DNA from 3 places in the Anaerobacillus sp. CMMVII genome. Region 1 is predicted to be linked to each of the others. Evidence: riboswitches for the same ligand, from Rfam matches in the RefSeq annotation. Region 1 holds a riboswitch; each other region holds the start of a gene.

What was found. Region 1 has a riboswitch for cyclic di-GMP ahead of H1D32_RS07880 (EAL domain-containing protein). Riboswitches for the same ligand answer to the same signal wherever they lie in the genome.
Region 2: another riboswitch for cyclic di-GMP. It lies ahead of H1D32_RS08420 (hypothetical protein); the one in region 1 lies ahead of H1D32_RS07880 (EAL domain-containing protein).
Region 3: another riboswitch for cyclic di-GMP. It lies ahead of H1D32_RS16960 (putative bifunctional diguanylate cyclase/phosphodiesterase); the one in region 1 lies ahead of H1D32_RS07880 (EAL domain-containing protein).

The regions. Positions count from the first base shown of each region.
Region 1 covers NZ_JACEHK010000003.1:122,880-126,162, forward strand. Annotated here, with positions in the region: gene H1D32_RS07880 (EAL domain-containing protein) at 1-1,841, opposite strand, end outside; cyclic di-GMP riboswitch class I at 1,915-2,000, opposite strand; gene H1D32_RS07885 (hypothetical protein) at 2,236-3,012, opposite strand.
Region 2 covers NZ_JACEHK010000003.1:233,590-236,872, forward strand. Annotated here, with positions in the region: gene H1D32_RS08410 (hypothetical protein) at 1-229, opposite strand, end outside; gene H1D32_RS25345 (sigma factor) at 226-390, opposite strand; gene H1D32_RS08415 (DUF5667 domain-containing protein) at 1,254-1,616, opposite strand; gene H1D32_RS08420 (hypothetical protein) at 1,767-2,132, opposite strand; cyclic di-GMP riboswitch class I at 2,161-2,243, opposite strand; gene H1D32_RS08425 (hypothetical protein) at 2,709-2,963, opposite strand; gene H1D32_RS08430 (hypothetical protein) at 3,256-3,283, opposite strand, start outside.
Region 3 covers NZ_JACEHK010000013.1:75,480-78,762, reverse strand. Annotated here, with positions in the region: gene H1D32_RS16960 (putative bifunctional diguanylate cyclase/phosphodiesterase) at 1-1,280, opposite strand, end outside; cyclic di-GMP riboswitch class I at 1,355-1,441, opposite strand; gene H1D32_RS16955 (hydrogenase maturation protease) at 1,664-2,119, opposite strand; gene H1D32_RS16950 (nickel-dependent hydrogenase large subunit) at 2,119-2,628, opposite strand; gene H1D32_RS16945 (nickel-dependent hydrogenase large subunit) at 2,625-3,283, opposite strand, start outside.

The sequences.
Region 1 (3,283 bases):
ATTTCGTGAGTGTTAATTAAAAAAGGTGAATCAAATGATACAATTATTGAGTTAGCAAGTGTACTGATTACTTGAAAATCACTAATCTGAGGAACAATAATAAAAAATTCATCTCCAACATTTCTGGAAAGAAGACCATTTTTTTCAGTAGTAAATTTTAATCGGTTAGCTATTTCGCATAATAATTGGTCACCAATCTCATTTCCTAGTGTCTCATTAATACTATTAAATCGATCTACATCTAAATGAATTAAAGCCAATTGTGTATTGTGTACTCTGGCCTCTTCAAGGGCTTCATTAAATTTCATCTCAAAAAATTTCTTGTTAGGAAGTCCTGTTAAAAAATCATGGTAGGACATTTTTTCGATTGTCTGCAATGCATCTTTAGTTTCAGTGATGTCGCGGTAATTAATGACAATCCCGTTAATACTTGGTTCGTTAAGGAAATTCGTATAGGTTCCTGAACAGTGGCGCCATGAGCCATTGCAATGTTTAATACGACATTCAAACGCTGTTTGTCCTTCTACATTAGTTAAAGCTGAAAGAAAGTCATTTTTGACGAATGGCTTATCCTCCTGGTGGATTAAATCAAATACGTATTTTCCAAGCAAATCTTCAATTTTATAGCCTAACTTTTCAACAGACGGGCTCTGATAGGTGATAATTCCGTTTTGATCAACGATCGTGATTAGATCATTGGAGTGTTGAACTAGTGAATATAACCGTTCTTCCCCAAGGCGAATTTGCTCTTGTTTATAGATCATTTCTTCTTCTATCTTCTTGCGTTCGGTAATATCGCTTCTAATTGCAATGTACTGATAAGGCACACCTTTCTCATTAAGAAACGGGATAATCGTTGCATCCATCCAGCTAATTGTACCGTCTTTTGCTTTGTTTCTAATTTCACCCCGCCAAATTTCTCCTTTGGCTACAGAACCCCAAAGTTCCTGAAAAAATTGACTCGAATGGTATCTTGAATTAATAATTCGATGGTCCTGTCCAAGCATTTCTTCTCGCGGGTATTGATATTTTTCACAAAATTTATCATTTACATAAGAAATTTTCCCATTTGCATCCGTTACAGAGACGATAGCAGATTGGTCCAGTGCATATTTTATATCACGAATATCCTGCTCACTTTTTTTTCTATCAGTTATATCTTGGTAAAGAGCTACGTACCCACAAATCACTCCTTCAGAGTTATAATAGGGGGTTGTCGAAATCCATAAATCAACGTATGAACCATCTTTTCTCTGCCGAGTAATCTCGCGATTTGAAATTGATTTTCCTTTGGTTGTAAGCTCAAAGAAGCTATGAAATTCATCACCATCTTTCAGAAATGGTAGCGTTTTACCGACAACTTCTAATGCCTTCCAACCAAATAGTTGTTCTGCACCTTCATTCCATATCTCTATTTTTTTATCTAAATTGAGTATGATAGTTGCGATAGGGAGACCATGAACAAGCATTTTTATCTGTTGTTTTTCAAGGTTAATTAATTGTTGTGTGTTTTTTTCGGTTGCTTGAACTAATGTATAATTCTTGCCATTAAGGCATATTGGTATCGATTTGGTTATCTCAATGGAAATTAAGGTTCCATCACTTTTTATTCCTCTAACGACAAAAGGGGAGGAGACGTTATTTAATTGGTTGATAAGAAATCGTTGGTCTTGCTGATCGAATAAGTCAAGATAATTCCTGCCAATCAATTGTTCTTTGCGATATCTAAAGTTACATGCAAGAACGGAACTTATATCTACAATCTTATTTTTTTCTACAATAAAGTGAGATTGCTCAACTTCTAGTTGTTGGTTCTCTTGTTGAATGAAACTTATCTGCACGATTTATCCCCCTTAAATATGAAAAAAACACACCCGTAAGCAAGGGTATGTTAGATTGTGGTCTACTTGACTATACGGTAACTGGCTGGCATATCAATCGATGATTTAGCCCCTTTAGCTTTGCGTCACTGCGTTTCCGCAGTTTTGCCTTTACTATATTTAACTATGAATGGAAATCTTTGTTTACATAAATATACCATGATTAGGGACTAATTCACTACATAATTTTAAGTTTTGGTGACAGAATTTGTGAAATTTGTCGCGGGATAGGGGATGGGAGGGGGGATGGGGGTCTGACCCCCAGGGGAGTGAAGCGGTAAAGCAGTAAAGCTACCCCGTAGCAGGGGAAACTCATTCTCAAAAATTAGCCCTGTGGAGAGGGCTCTCTACAGGGCTAACTTAATAGATTGGTTTTTTTAGTTATTTCGTCATTCTTTCTTTTAAAATATAGCCTTGGATATAAGTAATACCTGCCAGAATTTAGTGAAGACCAGTAATAAATTAACGCAGCATTTTGATTAACAATCTCCTTTAGTTTCACCATTGAACCAGCTTCAGAAGGATCAAATTGGTATCCGTCTCTAATGTATTTCTTAAAGAGGTTATATTGCTCAAAAGTTATAGGAGTAGAATAGTGGAAAACCGCTTCATAAAGTAATGTTTTGCATTCATCGGTTAGTTTTTTATTATTACATATACTGTTTACTAGGGTGTGTTTGCCGTTTGAAATTGCGAGTTCCTTATAGTCATCCGGAACATCAGGTTGAATAAGGTATTTTTTTATTTCCTTCAGTTCAATCCCACTATCCTCAGATATTTGTTCCGCAGTCTTTTTATCATCATTAAGTAAGTTCCTAATTAATTCCATTTTCACTTTCCAATAACTATTTTCCAGATAACAAGATTGAAGGAGCTTAAGTGTCCACTGATATTCATTGGCTGGTCCTTGATGTATTTGGCATGGAATTTTCAGAGTTGAATTTAGTACCTTTAAGGTTTGGTAAACCTCAATACCTTTCCACAAAAAGTAGTTTCCAATCTTGTCCTTGAAAACATGTATTAGTGGCCGGTTTGATTTTAGTAGAATAGGGAGTTTCTTACTTGCAGTGTTACGAGTTGGCAAATATTGATGCCTGACATTGATCTGATTAGCAGATAAATATTTCGCCATGAACACCTTATCTCAAATCCTTTCTGTTTTTATAAAGTTTATGAGATTGCTAGAATGTCCTATTCGAAAATGTTTGGGACTTTCATTGGGGTCTGACCCCCACCGAGGTAAAGCTTTAAAGCGGAGGGGTATCTCCTGTAAATAGTTTCAGTTCGAAAGTTTACTTCTTATCATTGGTCGTATTAAGGGAAATCTATAGTTAACTTCCATAATGGTGAAAGTTAGAACAAACAAAAGGACCGCTAATCATTGCCCAATGATTAGCGATCTT
Region 2 (3,283 bases), 110 kb from region 1:
CGTCAGTTACGAATCTATCAGCCATCTCAACTAAATTTTCACGAGTATCTCGGTGTTTTGGAGAATACTTTTCAAGGTCTTCGAAATTAATTTGATACTGACTTAAGGCCATACTTAATTCCAATATTTCTTCTACTAGATCGTTGGTTTGTTTTTCTTTTTCGAATTGCTGCAGCGACTTCTCTACTTCAAATGGAGATTCAACGTTATCTTCATAATACTCGTTCATCGATAAGTGCTTTTCATTCTTTCTTTTCTAAAAAAGTCAATCAAGTCTCGTTTAATAAGTAAGTAAACATAATTTAGGAAGGTTCTTCCTTTGATTGCATCATACGTATCAATCGCCTTGTTTAAAGCAATCAAGCCAATGCTAGCCTCTTCTTCGCTCAGCTCACAAACTTCTTACAAATGTGGCCAACAGTATTGAGCACGTAAGGCTTGTAATGAGCAATTAATCGTTCGCGAACGAGATCATCTCCATTTTGGGCACTGGTGTTGCTTCAATGACCTCAATGTTTTCCATCCCCCACGCCTCCTTTATCAAACTGACATTGCTATCTATAATACTATCGCTTGATAAAGGATTTAATTCAAGTGAAATGGGCTGTTACATTTAATTACCAACATTTTAAATAGGTAGGGCTAATGAACTATTGATACGACCTAACAAGTAAAATGATCATATCGTATATTTTTAAAAAAGAGGCTAGAGACTGTGATATATTAGATAATAATACTTATAAGCAAACGATTGTCACTGCAAAAACAGTAAAAAAGAACGATGAAAGAGATTGACTGAGTGCTAAGGATTATCTTCAGTTAGTTAGTTTTTCCATTTAGCTTTTTCTACGGCACGTTTTGCTTTTTCAGCTCCTTTTTCTTGAGCTTTATTCGCCTTTTTAAGCCTTTCTCTGCTTTTTCATTTGCTTTTTTCATCGCTTTTTTCATCGCTTTTTCTGAGCGTTCCTCATGCTTTTTTCACTTTTTTGTCTGCTTGATATTGTTTCTTTCAGCTTTTCAATCGCTTTTTCTAAATGCTTTTCGCTTTGCTCTGTTTCATCCTCTTTTGCTTCAACAAACTCATTCTCACTAAGTAATCTCTTCTAATTTTCTTTAGTTCCTGCTTCCAACGCTTACCGGCTTTCAGCATGGCTCGCTCTTGGTTTTTAGGGGCTTTTCTAATTCCCAGCCTTCAACGCTTGCTCTGGTAAATGGTCACGCTCTAGTAGCGCGATTAAACTGACTTCTTTTTTCTATAATTTCATTAATGATTCTCTAAGTTCGTTTACGTCTTCACCTGCTTCTTCTGCAGAAGCCGTTACATTTTCAGTAGCTGTAACTACCTCAATAAAATCTGTAACTAAATGTTCAATCTCCTCTTCATTACCTTCAGTTGCCACTTCCTCTAAAACGATTAGGCGTCTTTCAGCAAATTCATCATGAAGTAGAACCTTTTCAACTTCATCCTCAGTTAAGTCTGCTGTCGCTTGTTCAATTAATCCAATTGTTTCATATAAATCTGATGTAATGTCCAAGCTACTATCATTGTTTGCCAATACCGTTCCCCACCTCGCTAAACCACCTACTAGGACCAATGTTGATACGACTTTTTTCATGCTCTTAACCACTCCCTGTTGCATTAATAAAATTTAATATTTTCACGAAAAGTCTCAATTTTATCTAGGTTCGCTTCATACGTTTCATTAGGCGTCAACACCGTAATAATCACATACCGATCAGGTTTTTCTTCAACCCATACTTGAGTTCTAATGCTTTCCTTGTCTGTTCGTTTTCCACGAAATGAAATTCAGACCTTCACCGATTACTGTTACTTCTCCTGCACCAGCGAGTAGCTGTTTCTTTATTTCTGACACTCTATAAGCTTTAGGAATAACTGAAATAATTGCCACTAGCTTCTCGCTGTTGAACTGGACATTTTTAGCAGTCTCTTTCTCAATTTGCCAACCATCTGCTGTTTCAATATAGATACCCCACTCGGAATTTTCATAAAAGTAATTCGAGGCATCCTGCTCGTTGTCGTTGGTATTCACTTGTTCTTCCGTTGCTTTGCTACAACCTACTAAAGCTAGGAAAATGATGATGAGAAATAAATGTACTGCCTTTTGACTCATAAAGCCACCTCAAATTCACTGAATATCTTATGGCAACTGGCTGACATAGGCTTCCCCTTAGTCCCTATAGCTTTGCGTCACCACCTTTCAATGGCTTTGCCTTTAACTTATTTTCTTGGTCTCGTTTATCTATACGGGAGATTTTTTATTTTTGAGGGGGAGAGAAATTTTTTTCGAAAAAATTTTAAGCACTCATTATAAGGTTGAGGTTATACGATACATGTAACCTAGAGAGTAATTAAAATTAATCGCTCGTTTCTAAAAGATTGTTGCTATTAGCTTTCGTAAAATCACAAAAGCCGGATTTTTACACAAAATACTAAGAATTCACCACTAATTTAGTAAGTATTGCTCTTTTCTTAATAAATTTATTGGGTGATTTCTTCATCTAAGGTATTTTTCCGATATTTTAGAGTAAAAGCAACAAGTTTTTTTGTGCGACGAGTAACCGCAGGAGCAATGTTTACGAAAAGAGCCTAAAATAAAAGGCACATAGATAAACTCTATGTACCCTTATGGTGCTACTTTCTTTTTTATATAACTTGCGAACCGCACCAAAAGCGATAAAGCCACCATTTATTGCCGCAAAAGTTCCAAGCAAAGCCAAGTTTGCTCCTGTTTCTTCATATTCATGATCATGTCCATCATCACCATGACCATGACCATGATCATCTTCGTCATCATGACCATGGCCCTTTTCTCTGACAGCCAAGGCGCGCTATCAACATCATGACCATCATCATCTTCATCACCATGAGCAAACACTTGAAGTGGTAGTATAAGTAGAAAAATGAAAAATAGTACTGAAATCATTCTATCTCTGTTTTTCATTCCTTCTCCTCCAATATTTTGTATTATATAAGCCAATTTCAAAATTCCAATAGATCAGCGACTAATTTAGTGGCGGGAAAATGGATGATGAAACTTTATTATTAATAGAATAAAGAGAATGTGTGAAGAAACTAACAAGAAAGTTTGGATAAATTGATACATTCCTGTGGCAATGTTTTAAACAAATCTTTTTATCTAGAATTTCGAGCTAGGGACATCCCAAAGCTTTCGAAAGTCGCTCCTACGGTACGAAAGATCAAGTCGAAGGCCTGTATCCTCTATTAGAATATTTTCACGGCGTTCTTGATAAAAATGTCTCT
Region 3 (3,283 bases), on a different contig from region 1:
GTTTCTGCAACAACCATACAATGTTTTTCAGTCTTACCTGGGAGGATAATAACAAACTCGTCCCCACCTATTCTATAAAACCAATTATTTCCCTCAATACTTAATTTCAAACGCTCCGAAACAGCTATTAGTAACATATCTCCTGTATAATGACCAAGGGTGTCATTCACATATTTAAAACGATCCAAGTCAAATAGTATTAAACCGACGCTATCATTAGATCGTTTAGCTCTCTCCATTAACTTAGACAAATCGTCATTGAACTTTGCGCGATTTTTTAATCCAGTTAAAGAGTCGTGATAAGCCAAATACTCAAATTCACTCATTAAATTTTTATTTTTCTTCATAATAAATAGTTGACGGATAATGATCATCAGGAAAGCTAGACTTAGGCCGATGATTAAAGCATTTAAGTTTCCTAGATAGCTATGAAGGACAAAAAATAATAATATAATTGCACTACCATAAGGGAAAAGCGACTCATGGTTTTCAATCTTATTTTGAAACTTCCATGTATCTTCAGTCGTGTTTTTCTGAGCATATAGAGCAGCGAATCCAATAAACATTATCGCTATTACCCAAAAAGAGTCAATATAACTTCCTGCTCTGTAACTATCTGTAACTAATAAATACAGAAAAGAAGAATCAGCCAAAATCTGAAAGAAGAATGCAACAACAAGAAAAAATACGAGTTTTCTTTCTTTAGTATACTTAGAAAGGTAATATAAATATGTAATTAGAAACAAGATACTCAGGTCAGTAACTGGATAGGATATCGTTAAAATCCTAGCAAGAAAGGAATTATCCCAAAGAAGCCAAATCGGCTTAATCAGGTAATGAATACTAATACCGATAGCCACTGTCATAAACACGACCAAATTAAATAGATAGGGACTATTGGAAACGGAGGTACTAATTGTTTTTGTTTTATACGTTAAGCCAAGTAAAAAGAAAATATAACCTAGGACCCATAACAAGTAAGAGGTATTAGAGAAAAACGTAATTCCGTTTATCATTAGTGAATAAAACCAAAGTAAGTTTGCACTAACATTAAAAAGGATTCCCAAGCCAAGAAGTAACCAAAAAGTCCTTTTTTCACCAGTTGACTTTTGAAACGCTCTTGCAATCCAAAAAAAACTGATTATACTCCCAATCACCGGAAACACAACAGCTCCAATTGTTCTCAGCCATTCATCTTCTTTAAAGAGAAAGCTCCAACCGAAAAATACTAGGACATTAATAATAGGAATAAGTACCGCGATTCGTCCTGTTGTAATCATCGTAATCCCCCACAGTTTTCCAAAATCAAAACAAAAAGCTATCTCTTAGAGAAATAACTTTAGCCCGGTTATCCCTTGGTAACCCAGCCACCTTAGGTATTTCAACCTTTAGGTCTGAAGCTTTGCGTCCTCCCTTTTCAGTGAGTTTGCTCTTTATATGAAACTATATCTAAACATTACAAATTTCTTAGTTTAATAGCAGTTGGTAGCATGAACTAATCTAGTTTTAAATCGTTTTACTATGTTTAGTTTACCATATAATGAAACAATTACATTGTATTTTTGGTGAATTGCGTCGAAAAAAGTAACGTAGGGTACCCAATAAAAGGGGTCTGACCCCCACTGCGTTAATGCTTTAGTGCAGCGGGGGTCAGACCCCTTTATTAATAACCATCAATTAGGCATTCTATCGTCTGTTGAACGGTACTCAAGATTTGATCCCATTTTTCTTTTAACGGTTCGCTAAGGCCGATATGAAATTCAATCCGATAAGGTTCTATGCCGATAAGGAACCCTTTTAGAGTTTCTCTTTGATGATATAAAACTTGAAATAAATGAAGATTATGAGGAGATATATCAAGTGGTTTGCTCTCGTGCAAGTTGGCAAGAGAAAAAACCTTCAAGTCTCCAGGTTCTCCGCCTGAACAAACAGCATCAACAATAATAATAAAAGTTGCTCCTTCTATTTGTTTCAAACAGTAGTCAATATCTGCTTCGCCAACTACATATGAAATACTTGTATTTACGTTTACTTTGCTTAGCTCATCTACAAGATAAATTCCAATCCCGTCATCCATCATTAATTGATTGCCAATTCCTAGCACAATAATCCTTTCCATTAAAACACCTTTATTGTTTTCACTTGTTTTCCTGGACTATAGACATGTGTAGCACATGACATACATGGATCAAAAGATCGCAGAATTCTACCGATTTCTGCAGGATTGTCAGGGTCTTCGATCGGTGTGCCTATTAAAGCCTCTTCAGCGACTCCTCTAAATCCATTATTATCTCTAGTCGAAAAATCCCACGTGGACGGAGTGATAATCTGATAGAATGATAGTTTTTTCTCATTAATTTTTAGCCAGTGTCCAAGTGCTCCTCTAGTTGTATCAACTAAGCCTCTACCACTAGCTGTACCGGGAATTTCATATTTTTTTTGTAAGTTTATATCTGGAATGATTTGCTGCAATAGTACCTTCATGATTTCGGCAATCTTCTTTGCTTCTAATGCTCTAGCTATGGTCCGATCCATAGCAGAAATTCCATGATTATAGCTTCCACTTAATATTAATCTAGCTAAAGGACCAACCTCAAAAGGTAGGTTATTATACCTTGGTGCCTTCACCCATGAATACGCCTTTTTTTATTCATATCAGGCTCTGGTACTGTTGTTTCAGGATGATATACATTTTCGTTTGATGAGTAATAAGAGTAATCAATTTTTTCTTGTATTTTCGTTTCGTCAAACGTCTCAACAGCCAAAGGCGTTGAGACAAGTGGGTCAACATATAGCGTACCTAGCTCTTTATAATTGTTAAATGATCCATAAGTAAGTAAATTTCCATATCCACCACCCAATCTGAAATAGTCTTGATAATAATTGGCAATGTCATATACATCTGGAATCATTTTTTCATCAATAAACGAAGTAATTTTTTGCAAGGTAGAGTCGAGATGGACCACTTTTTCAGCTGTTGCTTGGGTGGTAATTCCACCGATAAACACACCATGATTATGAGGTGCTTTCCCTCCTAAAACTGCAAGCATTTGATGTGCTGATCGACTTATTTCAAGTGACTCAAAAAAATGACGAGATATTCTTTCGTTTATTGCCTTGGGTAATCGGAAATCATCGTGATCAGAATCAAAAAGCGGGTTTTGTTCAATTTTTACAAAATCAGGAACCGTATACTGATAAAAATGACGGATATGATTTTGTAAAAACTCACAGCAATGAATAATGTCTCGAAGATATCTCCCTTGTTCAATAGGTTCAATCT